3 regions of the Bacillus sp. NPDC094077 genome follow, and region 2 is predicted to be linked to each of the others. Evidence: riboswitches for the same ligand, from Rfam matches in the RefSeq annotation. Region 2 holds a riboswitch; each other region holds the start of a gene.
The links. A riboswitch is a leader RNA that binds a small molecule or an ion and turns the genes downstream of it on or off. The one in region 2 is predicted to bind magnesium.
Positions count from the first base shown of each region.

Region 1 (7,236 bases), on a different contig from region 2:
TTCATATAAAGGCTTTCCCTCATCCGTAGCAATAAGCATAATTGGAGTATGTGCTGATACGCTCTTAATGCATAAGTCTGTTATCGTTTTTCCGATCCCTCTTCCTTTATAATCTGGATGTACTATCACCATTCCGATAGACGCTAACGCCCCTTCATATAATATAATTGCTGCACTAGCAATTACTTCTCTCTTTTCATTCCGCATGCCATATACGATACCTGAATTTAAAATGGTGTCGATTTCTTCTAAACTATAATCCCAGCCTATCCTTTCCGATAGACTAAGAAGACATGATATATTATTTTCTCCAAGCCTCTCCACTATATTCACACAGTAGCTCCCCCTTCTTTCTCTCCTTCTCACTATACTATAACACCCCTTCACTTTGTGAAGGGGTGTTATAAATCAATCTTCATTCAATTATTAGAACCACTATATGCTACATGTCGTTTCTCAATTCGTTCTTCAATTTCTTTCATATTCTCTTTATTAGTTAGTAGTGATTGTTTATTTTCTATTAATAATTGTTTAAAGGATTTTCTCATTTTTTTTCGCATTTTTATTTTCCTCCTTGGGGGATGGTTTATATAAAAGATAAAGTGAAACTTTAATCAGCGGGGAGGATTTACCCCCACTGATTAAAGTCCTACTACCCGTTAATACGGGATAAGTAATTATCTGTTTGTCTTATAATAATTGATTGTTGTGAATTCTATTTGAACTTCATATGAAAATTCTGTTTATTTCCTGACAACTTTGTGAACAAAAAGAAAAACCGATCAAAAAATATTTAATCGGTCTTTCCACTTCTTACAACATATTTATTAATATTTCAGGTCTTCCCCAATTCATTTCTTCACAAACGAATCTAAGTTTTTCTTCATCCATTGTGTGTAACCCTTCTTCTAGTGAACATGAAATTGGAACTTCACAATGAATTTGCGCTAATTGTAATGAAATATTTAAGTTCTCTAAATCACTTTCAATCTTTGTACGCTGTGCTTTCGTTAATGATGCTACATTTTCTAGTACAGCTGGTACTGTTCCGTGCTCTTGAATCAGCTTATACGCTGTTTTTTCACCGATACCTTTTACACCTGGATAGTTATCACTCGTATCTCCCATGAACGCTTTCGCATGGACGATTTGCCATGGTTCTACACCTTTCTCTTCCATAATTTTCTCTGGTGTGTAATACTCGTAATTTCCAATTCCTTTGCGCAGAAGCATAACTGTAACGCTGTTATCAACGAGTTGAAGTAAATCTGTATCACCTGTTAAAATATAAACTTCCGCTTCATTGCAATATTGTTTTGCAAGCGTACCGATACAGTCATCCGCTTCATATCCTTTCATACCGATGACCGGAATCGATAATTTTGCAGTCATTTCTTGTACTAGATCAAATTGCGGAATTAATTCTTCTGGCGGCGCTGCACGATTTGCTTTATAATTCGAGAACGATTCCGTTCTAAATGTCGTACTTCCCATATCCCAGCACGTTACGATGTGTGTTGGTTCGATTGCTTGCGTAGCTGTTAATAAATGCTTCATATAACCATGAATCCCGTTCGTTGGGGTACCATCTTGTCGTTTCATAAACTGTCCATAGACACTTGTTGCGTAAAAAGCACGAAATAATAGTGCCATACCATCAACTAATAATACTTTTTTCATAATTCCTCTCCTATTAAAAAAATAATAACCTCACGTTATCACGTAAGGTTATATAAGTAGATTACCATTCTACGTTTTTGCTCAACTTTGTCTATTATACATTGTTTTTGTATATTTAGCATCATTAACACATTAAGACATTCTACTACAACAAGTATGCAGTATTCCTGAATACGTATTCTTTCCAGTCGAAACAACTACAGCCTTTGCATTTCCACTAACAATATACGTACTTTTGAAACATACATTTTCAAGCTCAAGTGGATTATAATCTTTCATCCGTTTTAATGGAATAAATCGTTTACGTTCAAGATGATAGCAACTCTCAAATTTCTCTATACTCGCGTCGTTTCCCGTTAGCACAGACTCATTTACTAATAAATCATTTGCATAAATGATACGTACATCTGCTGGCACTGTATCTCCAGCTGAAAGAAAAATCATATCTCCAGGTACAAGCTCTTGTACTGGTATCTCCATCATTTTCAGTTCAGTGTTTAGCCCTGCATTACTAGAACATTCCACTCTAGACACAGTAATTTTTTCGCATTGTAATTCATCACGCACATGTTGTTTCGAAAGACCTGGAATCATTCCGCTTAACTTCATCATTACCTCTGCAAGAAGCGCTCTTTTTGAAGTGAGTTCATTTCGGCCGTATACTTGAATACGTTTTTGCGCCTCTTTCATAGATAATCCGTCTCTTGTTGTTTTAAAATACGCAAATACAGATTTTACATCTCTTGTTGCGATTTCAATTAATAAATCTTTATTTTTTTGAAGCATCGTTTGTTCTTTCATTGATTTTTTACTTAGTTTATATGACGTGTTACCCACAGTTTTGTTTGCATATAACATATTATCGTCTCCTCCTTTACAACATAGGAAGAAACGCTTTGTTTCTCAATTTATCAACTTTACCATGAAAGCGTCTAGCGCTTAAATATGTATATAAACGCTACATTATGATAAATATAGAGGGAGGAACAAGTCGTTTCCTGCCTACATCATATATTTTTGATTTGAAGTATATGGGTAACGGAACCGAGTCAGAATTTGACATGCTCCTCACCTCCTCGTTTATTTTTTAGTTATAGTCTATACTATGAAACAACTCATATATTTGTAACAAAAAGACCCTTACTCCGAAAAGAGCAAAGGTCATTACATACACAAATAAACGATTCCTAATACAATTAGAAATCTACAGACCTCTCCCTCGCCGAGTTTTAGCACTGTATAGCATAGGTACATTACCAGCTACGTTAAGAAAAACCTTAATTCGATCATTCCTGTTGACCCATTGGCGTCTCTCGACATTTTTGGGCAGTAGCATTTCTCTATACAGGAGCCTCACCTAACAGAGACTTATTTCATTACATAGAAAATGTTACTCTTATTTAAAATAGATGTCAACACTTTGTATGGAAACTTTTCCTTATTACAATGACTCCCTCTAGTGTATTACAGTCATATACTTCCTGTTCATCCTTTGACTATTTAAATGAGTTGAACACATCAGAGTTTTTTCAAATAATCCTTCAGATCCTATACTCCCACATAGGCTTTGAGGTTAGAGAACTTAAGGAATCCTCCTCCAAAATAATAGAAAGTAAAGATATATGGAATTATGAAGAAATTTTATCCTCTCTCCATTTAGATATTATATATATTAAGCGAGACGGAATGCATATGGAGTTCACCTTAGTTTCAAGAGAGGTTGATGAAGACCGAAAGTGCTATATTTATTATGGAAACTTCACAGGTGAATCAAGATAATATCGATATATTTATGCAACAAAAAACCTTACGTATAAAACGTAAGGTTTTTATTTAGCCCCACATATGCCGTTCTCTCTAGATGTCCATAAACCTGCTCTCACAGGTGGATGTTCTCACAAATGTTTGTAACTTCCTTCTTAAAAAGATGGCTTGTTATCTACATTTAAATATCGAACTTCCGTATTATACTTATTGGTTTAAGACATGCATAAGCTACGTACACCGTAGGAATTTTATATAATGTTAGTTGAAATAAGACCCCCCGCACGTGCCGCTCCTCGTAAATGTCCAAAAACCCGCTACTCGCAGGTGGATGCCCTCACAGTTACCGTACATCTTCCTCCACAAGGAAGGCTTGATGATGGTCGCTAAATATTGAGCTTCCGTATAACTAACATCGGTTTTAGACATAAATAAGTTACGCACACCGCAGGATGTATTATTGACTTGTCGTTATATTATCACATTGTTTTCAATGTGTAAAATACAATCTTTTTCGAGCAATCTCTTGCTTGTGACCTTATTTTAATACAAATTATTTTTGCATGCAAGTGATTAATCTTCTTCTTTTGCAATTTGATTTTCTGAATAAGAAATCCAATCACTCCAGCTACCTGCATACAATTTAACATTTTGGAATCCTGCTAATTTTAATGCAATGACGTTTGGACATGCTGTAACACCAGAACCACAATATACAATTGTTTCCTTATCTTTCGAAAGATTTTGGAATCGTTCTTGTTGCTGGGCTTCATTTTTAAATTGTCCTGATTCTAGAATTCCATCCTTCCAAAAATGGTTTACTGCTGTAGGAATATGTCCTGCCTTCGGATCAACAAGTTCCTCTACACCAGTATAACGTTTTGGCTCTCTAGAATCAATTAACGTAACATCTGCACCTGTATGAATATTCTCTCTGACCATTTCCATCGTGACAAGCATATGATCTTGTATATTTGCTTTAAATGTTTTTCGTGCAACAGCAGGAATTTCCGTTGTTGTATGTAATCCATTCTCTTTCCAAGCCGGAAATCCGCCATCTAATATATATACTTTCTCATGTCCTACATAGTTTAATAACCACCATAACCGAGAAGCATTTGCACCAGCTTGACTGTCATACGCAATTACTATCGCAGATTCATCAATACCAGCTTTTGAAAGCTTGTCTGCAAACTCTTCAATATGTGGCAATGGATGGCGACCACCATGTTCCGTTACAGGACTTGATAAATCTAAATTTAAATCAAAATATAACGCATGAGGAATATGTTCTTCTTCATACTTTTCTCTACCCCAATTAGGATTCGCTAAATCAAAACGACAATCGATTATACGGACATTCTCATCTTCCATATGCTCACGTAACCATTCGACTGTAACAATCATCTTTAACGACCTTCTTTCTCGCGCACGCGACCTACATATTCCATTACCATATCTTCTGTAACAAGTTTACGCTGCGGTGCAACCCCTCGTTTCGCAAGATCATTAATTTGCTTTGTTACCACGTTAATAACATCAACTGAAAATTCTTTCCCATTTGATGCAAGTGATATCGCCGCTTCAATAGCTGCTTCACGTTGCGCATCTAATTGCAAAAATGTTTTTACAATTTCATTTTGTTTACGAGAATGTGCTGTAATTGCTTTATGTACTTCCATCTTTTCTTCCCCCTAGATAAGTTATACTTTTTTATTTAATTCCATTGCAAGCCGAATCATATCACGGCATACAATCCCATTTTCAACAATCTCTTCTTCATAATGCTTCGAAAAGTAATCAAAATCAATAGAAAAAATACGAAATCCACATTTTTGATATAACGCAAGCTGTGAAACACTTGAATTACCTGTACCAACTTCAAGTTTGGACATACCATACTTTTTAGCAGTTTCTACCGCATGCTTCAATAGCTTCTTTCCAATACCTTTTCCTTGCATATGCTCTACAACCGAGATATTCATAATTTCCATCGTCTTCGGTCTTGTCTCCAAAAGAACATATACACCTATAACTTCGTCCTCTTGTATAGCTACATATGTTAAACCTCTTTCTACATATGCATCAATTTGCCGTTCGCTTGGATCAGCGAGTAGCAATAACGATTTTGGTAGAGCTTCTTTCGAAATAAGCTCTATTACAACAGACATAAAAAATTCCCCCTTCTCTATTGTTCTAAACCCTCCTTGTCTACCATAAGTAATAGAAAGGAGGGATTCACCATGGACAACAATGAGAAAAAATGCAACGTCATCTCTATTGATGGAAAGAAGAAGAAAAGCGACACGTATTCCTATCCAAAATTAGTAGTAGAAAACAAAACATATGAATTTTCTTCATTCGTCTTATGCGGTGAAACACCAGACGGTAGACGACTCGTTCTTACTCATATGATTTCTACTGATGAATTTGCAGGATTTGTAAAATCTTTAGATACTGTGCTACAAAAGAAGATCGAACGAATCTTTTTTTCATAACGACTATATAGCATAAATTTCTTTTTCAATCTCTACTAACTGCTTTTGTAGTTGTTCTTTACTTTGTTCATATAGTGATACATCAATTGTTTCCGCTAATGCAAATAATATACTTTCATAATAGTTCATCACATCTTGTTGCATCACCTTTTGGAATAAGTTCCATTTCATATCCCACTCTTGTTTATAATGATGAACAAATAAATCTTTTTCATCAGCTACATAGTTTGATACGAACGGCTCTAGCACAGCTTTAGCATCTTCTTGCATGAAAGCTTTATCATTTTTTTCAAAAAAGCTTTTCTCGTTTTTAAAATGTGCCAGTGCTTTTTTGAAATCTTTTATTTCAACTGAAGGGAACGGTTCTTTATGTGTAATATCTTTATAATCATACTCCACTGTTCCACTCATAGAAATTGATTCATTTTCTACTTTACAGTTCTCTACAATTTCATTCTTTGCACGCTTCATCGCTTCATCTATCCATTTTTCAAGACGTAATGATGTCGCACGCATTTCTTGTAATAAATCATGCTGAATAAATGCTACTAATTCCATAACGCACTGTTGCAGCTGCGTTTTTACATTTCCATCCGTTCGAAGTGACGCTGGATTAATAAATTCAGTAAACACATCGTTATAGCATAAGAATAAACGCTGTTGCACGTAATAAAGCAATTCTTTCACTTCATTTTGCATAGCTTGCTCCTCAGCAAGCACACTATATGATGAAATAATATGAAGTAGTTGATCACGCTCTGCTTCATATTTTTTTGTTTGCTTCTCTTTCTCTTCATTCCCCTGTTTTGCACCGTTTATCATGTTTACTAAAAGTTGATCTGCTCCTTGCAATGCACCATATAAAGCATGCACAGATACAAGCATTAAATCTCTCATCATAAAGGACGTAAATGATTCTTCAAACTTAGCAATCCCAGAGTTTTGTAAAATACCGTACTTCTCTTTTTCAATATTCTTTCCTTGTTTCTCTTCAAGTGCACATAAACTTGAAATGGCAAACAAACGCGGATTTCTAATACCATATTGCAGTAGTTGGTCTGCGATATAACCTTTTACCATTTCAAGCTCTTCTTCAGACTCTGCTAAATCAGCCGCATTAATTAAGAAGAACATTTTATCAAGAGCAAAAGTATCCTTTACACGACCAAGCTGAATTAAAAACTCACGGTCAGCACGAGAGAACACATGGTTATAATATGTTACAAATAAAATAGCGTCTGCATTTTTAATATATTGGAATGCAACGTCCGTATGGCGGGCGTTAATAGAATCC
Region 1 is NZ_JBNNUF010000003.1:518,232-525,467, reverse strand. It holds gene ACQKNR_RS11480 (GNAT family N-acetyltransferase) at 1-333, opposite strand, end outside; gene ACQKNR_RS11475 (FbpB family small basic protein) at 420-560, opposite strand; gene ACQKNR_RS11470 (5'-3' exonuclease) at 814-1,680, opposite strand; gene ACQKNR_RS11465 (cation-transporting P-type ATPase) at 1,813-2,538, opposite strand; M-box (ykoK) riboswitch at 2,889-3,052, opposite strand; partial or broken gene ACQKNR_RS11460 (hypothetical protein) at 3,204-3,459, shown strand; RNA gene ssrS (6S RNA) at 3,513-3,696, opposite strand; RNA gene ssrS (6S RNA) at 3,718-3,901, opposite strand; gene ACQKNR_RS11445 (sulfurtransferase) at 4,018-4,851, opposite strand; gene ACQKNR_RS11440 (YpbS family protein) at 4,854-5,126, opposite strand; gene ACQKNR_RS11435 (GNAT family N-acetyltransferase) at 5,148-5,615, opposite strand; gene ACQKNR_RS11430 (DUF3931 domain-containing protein) at 5,688-5,942, shown strand; gene ACQKNR_RS11425 (dynamin family protein) at 5,946-7,236, opposite strand, start outside.
Region 1: linked by a shared signal. The riboswitch ahead of ACQKNR_RS11465 (cation-transporting P-type ATPase) and the one ahead of ACQKNR_RS28395 (FtsW/RodA/SpoVE family cell cycle protein) in region 2 are both predicted to bind magnesium.

Region 2 (7,236 bases):
AACAAATCTACTAATTTATTTCTGATTATTCAGAATGTTATTGACAGTTAAAGGGAATAAATGTATCCTAAAGTTGTTGTTTTCAATTAAATGTAATAGGAGGGATAAAATGTTAAAGAGATTATTAGGTATAGCACCATTAAGACCTGTATGTTCTTGTACTGTCGAAAGGTATTCTTGCGAGGGTGGAAGAGAAGTATATCGCTACTATGATTGTACAGTAAATGAGCTATGTGAAACGATTCGTACAAAGTATCCGTGTTAATCTGTTAGATAATTGTTTTTAATATTTTTAATGAGAGGATGATTAAAATGTTAAAGAAAATATTAGGAATAAGTAATAAAGCAGCAGGCTGTGCATGTGTAAGGTCTCATTATGAGTGCGACAGCAGTGGACGCGTTTATGATGTATATGTAGATTGTATTGGTAAGGTATGTAAGAGAGTTAGCACTCCGATGAGGTGTAATTAATAGAAGTCTGAGGGGTATCAACCGACTTCTATTAATTATAAAAGACCTGAACTATTTTTAAAATTAAAAGCACGTTACTATTTTCTTGTATTAATGAGAAAGGGTAACGTGCTTTTTATAAATATATCTCAAAAACAAGAATTGTTTTCACTTGCCGAAGAATTCTAGCGATATTTTCCTGATGCTAAACGGAAAATCGTATTCCACAGTTTTTCCTATTTAATTATAAATTTTTGGCATACGGAAATATGACTATCAGGTCAAGCAAACCAGTATCATAGGAATATCAACTTAAACACAAAATAGCCCCATGTTTATTTTTGGGGTTAAATATATTTCTTTGGAAAAGTGACTGTAAAAGCCCTGAATAATTAATTCTATTGGCTTTCATTCCAATCAAAAAAACTGTCATAAAAAAAGAGGGGGAAGACATTGTTTGCTAAAATTTGTTTGTAAAAGCTTTTAACCTGTTAAGAGCAATCGTAAAGTAGACTATTAATTTCTTTAATAATTTTTGCTTTCCTTTAGTACTTGGCATACTGCATTAGAAAGTTTAAATTTTGAAAGGAGAATTTGATATTTTATATATAGTATTTTTTTATTGTATTCCTAACCATTCAAAGAGAAGGTTATGTGATTGAGATGAATAATACATATAATGAAAAGACACATACATCGATTAAACAATTATATAATAAATTTTCACCAAAAGCTCCTGGCTTTGCATATATTGCTAGCTTCGATAGCGGAGTAACTTATAAAGGTGCAGTTGGCTTAGCTTCTATAGGGGAAAATCTACCCATAACTACCAAAAACATTTTTAATATTGCCTCAGTTTCTAAACAATTTACAGCGTTTTCTATATCACTCTTAGAACAAGAGGAGAAATTGAGTTTAGATGATTCAATTGTAAAGTTTGTCCCTTCTATAGGAGCATATGCTGAACCTGTAACATTGAGACACCTAATTCATCACACTGGTGGATTAGTTGATTATATGGAATTGGCTGAAGCAGAAAATATTAAATATACTGATACATTAACTGTGGAAGAATCGCTAGAACACCTTAATAGTCATCAAATTGCAAGGTTCCCAGTTGGAACAAAATTTGAGTATAGCAATACAGGATATTTATTATTATCACTAGTGGTAGAGAAGGTAAGTGGCAAGTCTCTATGTCAGTTTACAAAGGAGCGTATTTTTGACCCTTTAAATATGAGAGACACAACAATTGTGGATTACTACCCAACTACTATATCAATTGCTAGAGGATATTCAAAGAATGGGCAAGGTACATATAAGATCTATGAAAGCCCATGGGAACATACAGGGGATGGGGCGGTTCATACAACAGCTGAAGACCTGGTAGAATGGGGAGGAAATTTAACTACAGGTACCGTTGGTGGAAAAGACCTTGTGAAAAGAATGAGCGAAATAGGTCCGAAAATTTCTCCAACTGGAGAAACGATTATTGCCAATGAAGATTATGCTTTTGGGCTGAGGGTTGCAGAAGGTTTTAACTGTCGATACCTGGAACATTCAGGAAGGTGGGCAGGTTATCGTTCACACTTCATCCGGTTTCCAAAAGAATCTTTGTCTGTTGTGGTACTAAGTAACTATGATGAATTTGACTCTAAAAAATATGCTAATGAAATTGCAGAAATTGTTTTAGAAAACTAAAAAATAATAGAGCGTAGAAGACAGCATTTGGATTTGGTTTACCCCACGTTGTTTAAGGTGTAATTGATTTTGAGAACGGAAAGCAAGCATATATTAATGCCTGCCTTTTTTGGTATTAATATTAATACATTTAAAAACTTCATTAGCAATTCTTTGAATATAGATTGCTCAATGGGGTTAAATTTTATAATTTTAAAAAAGTAATTATGAAAAATAGAATTACATATAACAGATTATATATTCTAATTATCAAACTTAATTTTATTGAAAATTGAAATATTAAGTAATATTCCTATTGCTATTAAATTAACCATTAAAGAACTTCCACCAAAACTTACAAATGGAAATGGTGTACCTGTAAGAGGAAATAGTCCTGTAATACCACCTAAATTAACAACAGATTGCATACCAATCATACACCCTATACCAATTGCTATAAAACTTCCGAATGGATCTTCACATAGTTGTGCAATTTTTAATGAGCGAAGAACTATAGCTAATACTCCAGCCATTATAATGAATACACCAATAAACCCTAGTTCCTCAGAAACGATTGCCATTATAAAATCAGTATGTGGTTCTGGGAGATAACCAGTTTTTTGAATGCTATTTCCGAATCCACGTCCAGTAATTCCTCCTGAACCAATGGCAATAAAAGAATTTACAAGCTGATATCCATTTCCTTGCGCATCAACAAAGGGATTGAAGATCGTCGTAATACGTGTTTTTTGAACTTCTGACAAACTATATTGGATCAAAAAATATAAAATAGGTAACCATAAAATAGAACCAATAGTGGTTCTTTTAATTATAAGGTTTATATTTATTCCAGAGCAAAGAAATATGCCAAAACCTATACCTAATATTAAAAGTGCAGATCCTAAATTTGGTTGTTTATAGATCAGGAAAAAAATTGTAGCTAAAAAAAATAAAAGTTTTCCGCCCCCAATCCAAACTTGTTTAGCTGATTCTTGTCGTAATGCAAAAAAACGGGCTGTTACAAGTATTGTTCCTAATTTAAGAAACTCAGCTGGCTGTATACCAAAGATCCATGATTGAGCATTATTTACCACTTTTCCTTTCCATAAAACCATAATTAATAAAAAAATCCCTCCAACCATAATACAGATTGAGACTATTCGTTTTTTCCATATTTCATATGGGAGAATAGCACAAACTATTAACCCTATTGTTCCTAAAAGTAGCTTTGTTAATTGAGAATCAACAAAGTGTCTACTGTTATAACCATAATGTTGGACAGCAACAATGGAGCTCGCGCTATACATCATGATAATACCTAAAGTACATGTTATGAATAGAGGGAGGAGCAATAGATAATCGAGTTTTAATATTTTTTTCATTTTAATATCCTCCTGATTTACAACAAAGCTTAATATTACATTTGCTAATGAATAGAATCTTGTCTTCACCAATTATTAAATAGGATTTTTTCTTTTAAAAAATCCTATCGCTTATACCCTGTTTTTTTATGCAAATATCCCCCCTAGTTACATACTAGGGGGGATTCAAAATGGCATGACTAAATAAAGCTTTTCTCCCCCTAGTAGAGCTTTGGCACTATACAACGTAAAGCAATGGAAATTCATTACTTAGCTATCTTAAGAAAAGCCTTAATCCGACAATTCCTGTTCTACCCATTGGCGTCTTTCGACATTTTTGGGCAATAGCCTGTGTTTGTATAGGAGCCTCACCTAACAGGTTTAGCAATATAAATTTTATGTATTTGTTTCGTGTAGCAAGCATAAATACTTTTTTTTTGCCTGTCAAGTAAACGTCTTGCTAATTTTATATTCTTTATTGCTTTATAAATCTTTTAGAAATGATGTGAGAAAATGTATTTAATCATCTCGTATAGATACATATTTTCGACTTGTAGTGTATAGTTTGATTAAGTAGTTTAACCATATAAATTTGATAAACAGTAAAGAAGATTTTAATCATAAAAGAAGATTTTTTGAAGAATGTTCTTTTGAGGTACGGAATGAATAATGATTCAACTTCTGCTATAAAGTTAAAAATGAATCGTAAACAATAAGTTTCATATACGAAATCTCATTTGTTTTATAACATTTCTTCAAACTAATTGTATTTAAATTTTATATCTTTTAAGTAGAATTTTAAATTTGCAATAGAATTGAATTACATTTCTCTATAAAATAATTTTTTATGAATCGAATCGAAAGTTAGTTGACAAATATTAAATTCTGGTTTAAATTTTGAAGTAATTCAATAATCTTTGTTAGGTGAGGCTCCTGTATAGAGAAACGCTGCTGCCCAAAAATGTCGAGAGACGCCAATGGGTCAACAGGAACGGTCGGATTAAGGCCCTTTTTAATGTAGCTGGTTATAAAAACCTATGCTATACAGTGCTAAAACTCAACGAGGGAGTGGTATACGATTTGATAGAAAGGCACCTCTGCGATTTTGGCAGAGCTGTCTTAATAATCATTTATTTGTATTGTAAAAAACCTTTACTCCTTTTTGAGTAAAGGTTTTTCTGTTTAATTTTATTTATTTTTATCTTGTCTATATTCAAAAAGGAGGTAGTTCTAAATAATGAATTGATTGCAATGTAACTATTAATGCTCAAATAAAAATTTTAGACAGATAAAATAACACAAAACCACTCATGAAACTCTAGAGTCTCTCTTAGCAATATGAGGAGGAGTTAACATGAAGAAATTATTAAATGAATTACTTGTAACCCAAAATAACTTGGATGCAGAGAAAGTTTTACGACATCCGTCGTATGATGTTGCGCAAGAAGTAAAACGATTTTCAATTGAAGATCAAGTCATATTACTAGATAAGATACCTGTATTAAAAAGCTCAAAAATTCTTCAACATTTGAGTACAGAAGAAAAATATAATATCTTAATTCACTTATCTGAAAACAAAGCTAAAACGTTACTAAATTTACAACCGATTGATGAAACAGTAGATCTACTTCTAGCGGTTCACCCGGAAAAACAAGCTAAATTAATGGCGTATCTAAATAAAATTACAAAACATAACGTAAAAAAATTAATGGCTTTTAAACCTGAAACCGCAGGAAGCCTTGTCACAAGTGATTTTGTTGCAGTTAGAGGGAATTGGTCAGTAAAAATGACATTGAAGTACATTAGGGAACATTCTGAAAATGTAGAATCGATATCTTATATTTATGTTCTTGATAGTCATGGTCATCTAAAGGGAATCGTTTCCATACATGAGTTATTATTAGCAGCAGATGAAGAGATATTATCTACTATCATGATTCAAGAGATGATTTCAGTACACGCTGAGGTTGATCAACAGGAAGTTGTAAAAAAGCTACTGAATTATAATTTAGCAGCAATACCCGTAACAACAGCAAATAATGAGATGATTGGCATTATAACATTTGATGACGTAATGAATGTTATGGAAGCAGAAGCTACAGAAGATATCCAAAAGTTAGGCGGAAGTGAACCATTAAATCAATCTTACTTTGAATCTAGTATTTGGAGCATTTTCTTCAAACGTCTACCATGGTTATTGCTTCTATTTGTTGCTGAGGCATATACAGGTACAGTACTAAAGTATTTTGAAGACGAAATTGAAACAGTAGTTGCCCTTGCTTTCTTTGTTCCATTATTAGTAGGTACTGGAGGGAATACAGGAACACAGGTTGTAGCAACAATTACTCGTGCAATTGGTATCGGAGAGGTGAAATTTAAAGACATTTTCCGTGTAATGAAAAAAGAATTTGCAATAGGTATGCTTCTCGGACTTGCACTTGGGGTAGCTGGGCTCACTCGTGCTTATATGTTAGGTGTTGGAACAGAAGTTGCACAAGTTGTGGCAATCACTTTATTATTTATTGTTATTTGGGCCTCTCTTGTTGCAGCTGTTTTACCTTTGATTCTGAGAAAATTAAAATTAGATCCTGCAGTCGTTTCCGGTCCATTCATTACAACATTTGTTGACGGAACAGGGTTAGTAATTTATTTCATGGTTGCAAAAACGTTATTAAATTTGTGAATATACACTGAAATAAATACGAAATGGAGGATAAGTATTTCAGCTTGCTTGCTAAGACATAGTGGAGAACTCAGGAATGAGGAAAACAAACACTTGTATCTTTAGGTAAATAATATTTTAAAGGATTCATTGAATGTAATTAATGCTGGAGGATAAAACTATGAAACACCTAAGAAAAATCTTTAAAAGAATTTTAATCCTTTTTTCTATTTTGATACTTATTGGAATAGGGATATTATTTGGCACAAACTATGGCCGAGATCTTCGGGGAACAATTGCTGGGAGTATACTAACTTCTCAGCATCCACAATATGCGAAATATACATTCCTATCCAAAAAGGAACTTGATGAACTGCAGGATCGAATTAATCACCCAAGATGGTCAAATAGTGATGAGGCTATTTATAAAAAAATAGCAGGAAAAAGATTAGAAGAATTTAAAAATCAGCCATTAGAAATTGATGTAGAAACGATTAAAAGTAACAAAGATAGTCGCTTTCTTTTTGAAGGAAAATTAGTTACTATTAGTAACCCTTTCAATGTTAAACTTGTTAGTCATCAAGGGACACAAGGTGATAAAAGGGGAGAAAAAATTAGTGTAATGGCAAAACGTAATCATGCACTTGTTGCTGTGAATGCAAGTGGATTCGCTGATGAAACAGGAAGAGGTGGAGGAAATGTTGCAACTGGAATAGTAATAGAAAATGGGGAAGCCATTGATACAAATATGGATAGAAATACCCCTACAATTATTACGGGTCTAACAAAGTTTGGACAAATGATAACAGGAAATTATTCTACCCAACAACTCTTAGATAAACAAGTCGTTTCCGCAGCTGGATTTATGCCACAGTTAATTGTAAATGGGGAAAAAATGATAACAGAAGGAGACGGTGGTTGGGGTTCTGCTCCACGAAGTATTATGGCCCAAAAAGAAGATGGTACAATAATGTTTCTAGTGATAGACGGTAGGCAGACACATAGCATAGGAGCTACGTTAAAAGAGTGTCAAGATATTCTATATGAAAAAGGAGCAATAAATGCTATGGCTATGGATGGAGG
Region 2 is NZ_JBNNUF010000033.1:1,056-8,291, reverse strand. It holds gene ACQKNR_RS28405 (hypothetical protein) at 110-265, shown strand; gene ACQKNR_RS28400 (serine hydrolase domain-containing protein) at 1,114-2,151, shown strand; gene ACQKNR_RS28395 (FtsW/RodA/SpoVE family cell cycle protein) at 2,394-3,512, opposite strand; M-box (ykoK) riboswitch at 3,702-3,878, opposite strand; M-box (ykoK) riboswitch at 4,401-4,568, shown strand; gene mgtE (magnesium transporter) at 4,846-6,174, shown strand; gene ACQKNR_RS28385 (phosphodiester glycosidase family protein) at 6,335-7,236, shown strand, end outside.

Region 3 (7,236 bases), on a different contig from region 2:
CTAACCAAGGGAAGTAGCTAAGTGGTAATGCTTGTAAACCAACTGCTGCGCCAAGTGGCGAGAATGGAATATAGATTCCGATTGCCATAATACAGGCGGTTAATAAAATAACCGGTGTTGATGCAGTACTTTGAATAAACGGAATCTTCTGTGTTCTTATCATGTGAACAATTAAAGTTTGCGTTAGCAATCCAACGACAAACCAACCAGACTGGAATAGTGATTGTTCGCTAGGTGTATTTGCGCCAAAGACATTCCACATGACTACATATGTGATAATATCAAATATGGAACTAATTGGACCGATGCAAATAATGAAGTTCCGTAAGTTTGCCGTATCCCATTTTCTTGGTTTTTCTAAAAACTCTTTATCCATTTTGTCCCATGGAATGGATAGTTGTGAAATATCATAAAGCAAGTTCTGGATTAATAAATGTATAGCAAGCATCGGTAAAAATGGAATGAACGCACTTGCTACTAATACACTAAATACATTTCCGAAGTTAGAGCTAGCTGTCATTTTGATATATTTTAAAATATTTCCGAACGTAGTACGTCCTTCTAAAATACCGGCTTCTAATATAGTTAAACTTTTTTCAAGTAAAATAATATCGGAAGACTCTTTTGCGATATCAGTAGCGGTGTCAACAGATATACCAACATCAGCTTCACGTAATGCTACGGCATCGTTAATGCCATCTCCCATATAACCTACAGTATGACCGTTTCCTTGTAATACACGTATAATGCGGGATTTTTGCATTGGATTGAGCTTCGCAAATACGGTCGTTTCTTCTGCCAGCTTTGCTAATGCTTTATCAGGTAAAGAATCGATCTCGTAACCGAGGATTGGTTCACCAATATTCAATCCAACTTCTTTACAAACCTTTCTTGTAACAATTTCATTATCGCCAGTTAATATCTTCACTTGTACACCATGTTTCTGTAATGCTTGAATGGCAGAAGCTGTAGATAGTTTAGGCGGATCTAAAAATCCGATATATCCAGCAAGAACCATAACCGATTCATCTTGTACTGTATAAGCTTTATGATTTGGCTTGTTATGCTTCTTGTAGGCTACAGCAATGACACGCATACCTTCACTATTCAATGTCTCACTTAGTTGTTTAACATTTGAGCGCATTTCCTCGGTAAGTGGAATAACTTGCCCATCCATTTCAGTGTAGTTACAAATGGATAAAATTTCTTCTACCGCCCCTTTACAAACCATTGTATGTTCACCTGAAATGTCTTTGACGATGACGGACATACGACGGCGAGCAAAATCAAATGGAATCTCATCTAGTTTTTGAAACATTGAAGGGTCGAATTTATGATTTTCCTCTGTATGCTCAATAACAGCTTTATCTATTAAATTTTTCAATCCAGTTTGATAGAAGCTATTTAAATATGCAAATTGTAATACGCGATTACATTCATTCCCATTAGGGTCTAAATGGCGAACAAGCACCACTTTATCTTCTGTCAATGTACCTGTTTTATCAGTACAAAGAATGTTCATAGCCCCTAGATTTTGAATAGAGTTTAGCTGCTTTACAATTACTTTTTGTTTAGACATGTTAACGGCACCTTTTGCTAAATTAGCAGTTACAATCATTGGTAACATTTCAGGTGTAAGACCCACTGCAACAGCAATAGCGAAGAAGAAAGCTTCTTGCCAATCACCTTTTGTGAAACCATTAATGAGAAGGACGATAGGCGCCATAATAAGCATGAACGTAATTAAGAGCCAACTTACTTTGTTTACTCCTTTATCAAAGCTTGTTTCTGCACGTTTGCCAATTACTTTCTTTGCTAAAGAACCGAAATAAGTGTCTGTACTAGTTGAGACGACTACAGCTTTTGCACTACCGCTAACAATATTTGTTCCCATGAAGCAAAGGTTTTCCATATCAAGCGGATTGTAATTATTTTTCATGCTTTTCGGTAATATATGTTTATTTTCTGTATGGTAGCAGTTTTCGTATTTTTCTACTGGAAGTGCTTCTCCTGTTAAAGAAGATTGATTTACAAATAAATCTTTAGCGGATAAGATACGCACATCAGCCGGAACGATATCACCGGCTGAAAGTGAGATGATATCTCCAGGTACAAGCTCTTCAATTGGAATTTCTGTTGTAAGGTTTCGATTTAAATTTGTCACGTTTTTTGTTTCATGTATAAACCCGTTTATTCTAAAGACGCTTGCAGTTGTTCGAACCATAGCTTTTAACTTATCTGCCGCTTTTTGAGAACGAAATTCTTGGGAAAAACGAATCGTTGCACTTAGTAGTACCATTACAGATACGACAAGAGTTCCTTGTATATCATCTGTGAAAAAAGAGAGTGCTCCAAGTGCCAATAAAACAAAAATAAATGGATTTTTAAATGCCAGCAAAAGTTGAATATACCATGGCGATGTTTTATTATGAGCAATTTCGTTCGGACCGTATAAAGAAAGTCTACGAGTCGCTTCTTGTTTAGAGAGTCCATCTTGTGTTGTTTCTAGAATTTTTAACGCAGAGTTTACATCTTGTGTTGCAATTTCCACTAATAATTTGTTATTTGTTTTCATGCTATTTTGATCATAAGCATGCTTTGTTTCTTGTCTTTGTAAATTTAACATCGGTAGTTCCTCCTTTGTCATGAAGGAGGAAACAATCTGTTACTCGACTATTTAAAATTAGGAGGAACAGCTTCTTTCCTACCTACATGATGAAATATTAACGTAAAACATATGGGTATCTGGGCCGAATCATCAATTGCCACTGTTCCTCACCTCTGTACAATTTAATAGTTTCTGAATATGCTATGTTTGTTTCATAGTAAGGTGCATAAAGACGTAAAAAAGACCTTTACTCACAACGAGTAAAGGTCTGAATTCACAGTTAAAAAGAGTCCACACGAAAGCCTGTTAGTGAACATAGATAAAAACAGTTTTTTTGTATGACAAAATACATGCACCTCTCCCTCGTTGAGTTTTAGCACTGTATAGCATAGGTACTGAAACCAGCTACGTTAAAAAAGGCCTTCATTCCGACCTTTCCTGTTGACCCATTGGCGTCTCTCGACATTTTTGGGCAGCAGCGTTTCTCTATACAGGAGCCTCACCTAACAGAGACCATATTCAATTACATGTTGAATGTTAGCACTGAAACTTTGTAGTGTCAATATCTTTTTAATCTGTTTTTTTGAAAAATCAAATAGATTCATGATGGCCATATAGTAGGAAATAAGGGGTATTTTTATTGTAAATAAGGTGGGAAAATAAATGTTTTAATGGATATAAATAAAAAGCACTGAAACCAGTGCTTTTTATAATAGATTAAGAGATTGTATGGTTTTCAAAAATAACAATCTCTGAGTTATTTGCTGTTGAAACGCGTTGTGCGTAATATGTTAAAGCTGAAGAAATATATGTTGGCAACGTCTCATTCGTATGTGATGTTGTATATTCATGGATTAATTCTTTTAAAGTCGTCCATTCTAATTGTGCTGGGTGATCAGACACGAAAGAACTTACCCAGCGATCAAATGAAGATGAAAAATCAGTTTGTAAACGAAATACTTCTTTCATAATAAAACGCTCCCTTAAAATGTAGTATAATCATTTTAACATAAAACACGAACGATTGCTAAGTTTTTCAAGAATAACGTTCGTGTTATATAGTTGTCTAGATGATTGGCTATGTAAATTCGATTTGCCATTTGAAATAACATTCCGTAAGATGAGAGATAGATTATATAAAGAGCTGGAGGAAAGAAAGTGGAATTTGTATTTTTAGGAACTGGCGCAGGTGTTCCTTCGAAAGGAAGGAATGTTTCAGCAATTGCTTTGCAATTGTTAGAAGAACGAGGACAGACTTGGTTATTTGACTGTGGTGAAGCGACGCAACATCAAATATTATATACATCTGTACGTCCACGCCGCATTGAAAAAATATTTATTACCCATTTACATGGTGATCATATTTTTGGATTGCCTGGTTTATTAGGTAGTCGTTCATTTCAAGGAGGGACTACACCTTTAACAGTGTACGGACCAAAAGGAATTAAGCAATTTATTGAAGTAGCATTATCGGTAAGTACGACACATGTGAAATATCCACTTGAAATTGTTGAGATAACAGAAGAAGGTACTGTGTTTGAAGATAATGAATTCTATGTGGAAACGAAAAGATTGTCACATGGTATTGAATGTTTCGGATATCGTATCGTAGAGAGGGATATACAAGGAGCTCTTTTAGTCGATAAATTGCTGGAAATGGGTGTGAAACCAGGTCCAATTTTTAAACGTTTAAAAGATGGAGAAGTAGTTGAATTAGAGAATGGTACGACACTAAATGGAAAAGACTTTATTGGTCCGCCTCAAAAGGGAAGAATTATTACCATTTTAGGTGATACACGATATTGTGAAGCGAGTAGAGAGCTGGCACAAGACGCTGACGTACTTGTTCACGAAGCAACTTTTGCAGCAGAAGATGAACAACAAGCCTATGATTATTTTCATTCCACATCTAAGCAAGCTGCGAGTATTGCACTTCAGGCAAATGCGAAACGATTAATATTAACTCATATTAGTTCTCGTTATCAAGGAGATACATATAAGGAATTATTGAAAGAGGCAAGAGAGCTATTTTCTAATACCGAAATAGCAATGGATTTAAAATCATTCCCAGTAGAAAGATAATAATTTCAAGAAAAAATGGTGACTTATGTTTACCATTTTTTTATTACTAAAAAATTTTTAGTAATAAACTGTTATCATTTTATAGTTATACTTGGATAACACAGAAGTTTATAATGGTTTGAATATATAGGATGAAAATACGAAATACCGATTATTTAGAAAAACTGTTATATAAGCGCGTGTATATACAAGTAATACAAATAGGGGGAATAGAATTTTATTCAGAAATTTTAAAATTCAACAAAAGTAAGCGTTTTATAAAAAACAAGCTATAATGAGGGCACATTATAATTTACATCATGCGTGTTAGCCATTTTTTGTAACAAACGAAATTGACTAAACAATGAGAGAGCAACATGGAGATTATTAAAGGAAAGATATTACTATTATTTGTACTATATCTTTTTTCATTCTTTAGTTTTAAAGCGCCAAACGGTATGAAAGCAATAGGAGCTTTAGCAAGTGTAGTCGTTGCAAGTTTCTTAGTAGAAGCTTTTCAATTATACGCTGGTGGAGATTTAATTGGTATATCATTCTTTAAAAGAAGTCGGAAAATCAGTAGGTAGTCTAGGCGGAGTAGTGGGTGCAACTTTAGTTGCATTAGTAATGGGTGTATCCACCTGTTTATGCTATGCTTGCAATGGCTTCTGTGTTAAACTTTGGATTGCTACCAGGATTTATTACTGGTTATCTTATATCATTTTAAATGAAAGTAATGCTATATTTCTTATGTATTATGGTATCTGGTATTATTTCAGGATATATTGGTTCACTTTTATTCAAAAACTATCCAATTCTTACAGCGGAACAGATTCGTGGTACAACTGGAAAAGCAACCGTTTCGGCAGCTTAATAGAATAGTAAAAAATTTTTTTATAGAGATTTAGGGGGAGTTATGATGAAGTATCGCTCAGTATTTGATATTATTGGTCCAGTTATGATTGGTCCATCAAGTTCACATACAGCAGGCGCAGCAAGAATGGGGCAAGTTGCTCGCCAGCTGTTTCGTCATGAACCAGAAAGAGTAAGCATTTCATTATATGGGTCATTTGCAAAAACATATCGTGGTCACGGTACGGATGTAGCACTAATCGGTGGAATACTAGGATTTGAAACAGATGATTTACGTATTCCAAATGCGTTAGAAATTGCAAAAGAACGCAGAATTGAAGTGGAATTTATTGAAGAAGATGCAAATGCTCCACACCCAAATACAGCGAAAATTCGTCTGTATAAAGGCGAAGAGGAAATCGAAGTTGTTGCTTGCTCAATCGGTGGCGGTAAAATCGAAGTTGTAGAATTAAACGGATTCGATCTTCAATTATCAGGAACGAGTCCAGCACTTCTTATTGTAAATAACGATCGCTTTGGTGCTATCGCAGCTGTAGCTTCAATCCTTGCGAAACACGAGATTAACATTAGTACAATGAGTGTTTCTCGTAAAGAAAAAGGAAGAAGAGCGCTTATGGTCATTGAAACAGATGAATTGTTAGCAGATGAAGTGATTGAAGAAATTAAAGGACAACAAAATATTTGTCAAGTAACTATTATGGATTAATTGCAGGGGGGACACACCATGTTTCGGAATGCAGCGGAACTAGTGGCGCAAGCTAAAGAACAAAATGTAAAAATCGCAGAAATTATGATTCAATGTGAAATGGAAACTAGAAGTATTTCACGTGAAGACGTAATTGCTGGTATGGAAAAAAACTTAGTCGTGATGGAACAAGCAGTAGAACGTGGTATTCGCGGCGTGAAATCACCAACGGGTTTAACTGGCGGAGACGCTGTAAAAGTTCAAGCGTATATGAAGAGCGGAAAAGGCTTATCTGGAGATACGATTTTAGATGCAGTGAGTAAAGCTGTTGCAACAAATGAAGTAAACGCGGCGATGGGAATCATTTGTGCAACACCAACAGCAGGGTCTGCTGGAACAGTGCCAGGCGTATTGTTTGCACTGAAAGAAAAATTACAACCTACACGTGAAGAAATGATTGAATTCTTATTTACAGCAGGAGCTTTCGGTATGGTTGTTGCGAATAATGCTTGTATTTCTGGTGCGGCAGGAGGATGCCAAGCCGAAGTTGGTTCAGCAAGTGGAATGGCAGCTGCAGCTGCAGTTGAGATGGCTGGTGGAACACCAGATCAAGCAGCTACAGCGATGGCAATTTCATTAAAGAACATGCTTGGTTTAGTATGTGATCCTGTTGCAGGACTTGTAGAAGTACCTTGCGTAAAACGTAATGCAGCGGGAGCTTCCAATGCAATGATTTCAGCTGATTTATCATTAGCTGGTGTAACTAGTACAATCCCATGTGATGAAGTAATTGAGGCAATGTTTAGAATCGGACAAACGATGCCAGTAGCACTTCGTGAAACAGCTGAAGGTGGACTTGCAGCAACACCGACAGGGCGTCGTCTGCAAGAAGAGATTTTTGGAAAGAGTAATAACTAAAAGTATATGATTATAAAAAAATGGAGCTCAACTTTGCTTGAGCTCCATTTTTTTTTTTTTTATTTTGTTAGTTGCTCTAATGTTTTTCCAA
Region 3 is NZ_JBNNUF010000001.1:657,087-664,322, reverse strand. It holds gene mgtA (magnesium-translocating P-type ATPase) at 1-2,626, opposite strand, end outside; M-box (ykoK) riboswitch at 2,959-3,126, opposite strand; gene ACQKNR_RS03365 (DUF3932 family protein) at 3,326-3,577, opposite strand; gene rnz (ribonuclease Z) at 3,767-4,690, shown strand; partial or broken gene ACQKNR_RS03355 (PTS sugar transporter subunit IIC) at 5,047-5,393, shown strand; gene ACQKNR_RS03350 (hypothetical protein) at 5,406-5,543, shown strand; gene sdaAB (L-serine ammonia-lyase, iron-sulfur-dependent subunit beta) at 5,589-6,248, shown strand; gene sdaAA (L-serine ammonia-lyase, iron-sulfur-dependent, subunit alpha) at 6,267-7,145, shown strand; gene proI (pyrroline-5-carboxylate reductase ProI) at 7,205-7,236, opposite strand, start outside.
Region 3: linked by a shared signal. The riboswitch ahead of mgtA (magnesium-translocating P-type ATPase) and the one ahead of ACQKNR_RS28395 (FtsW/RodA/SpoVE family cell cycle protein) in region 2 are both predicted to bind magnesium.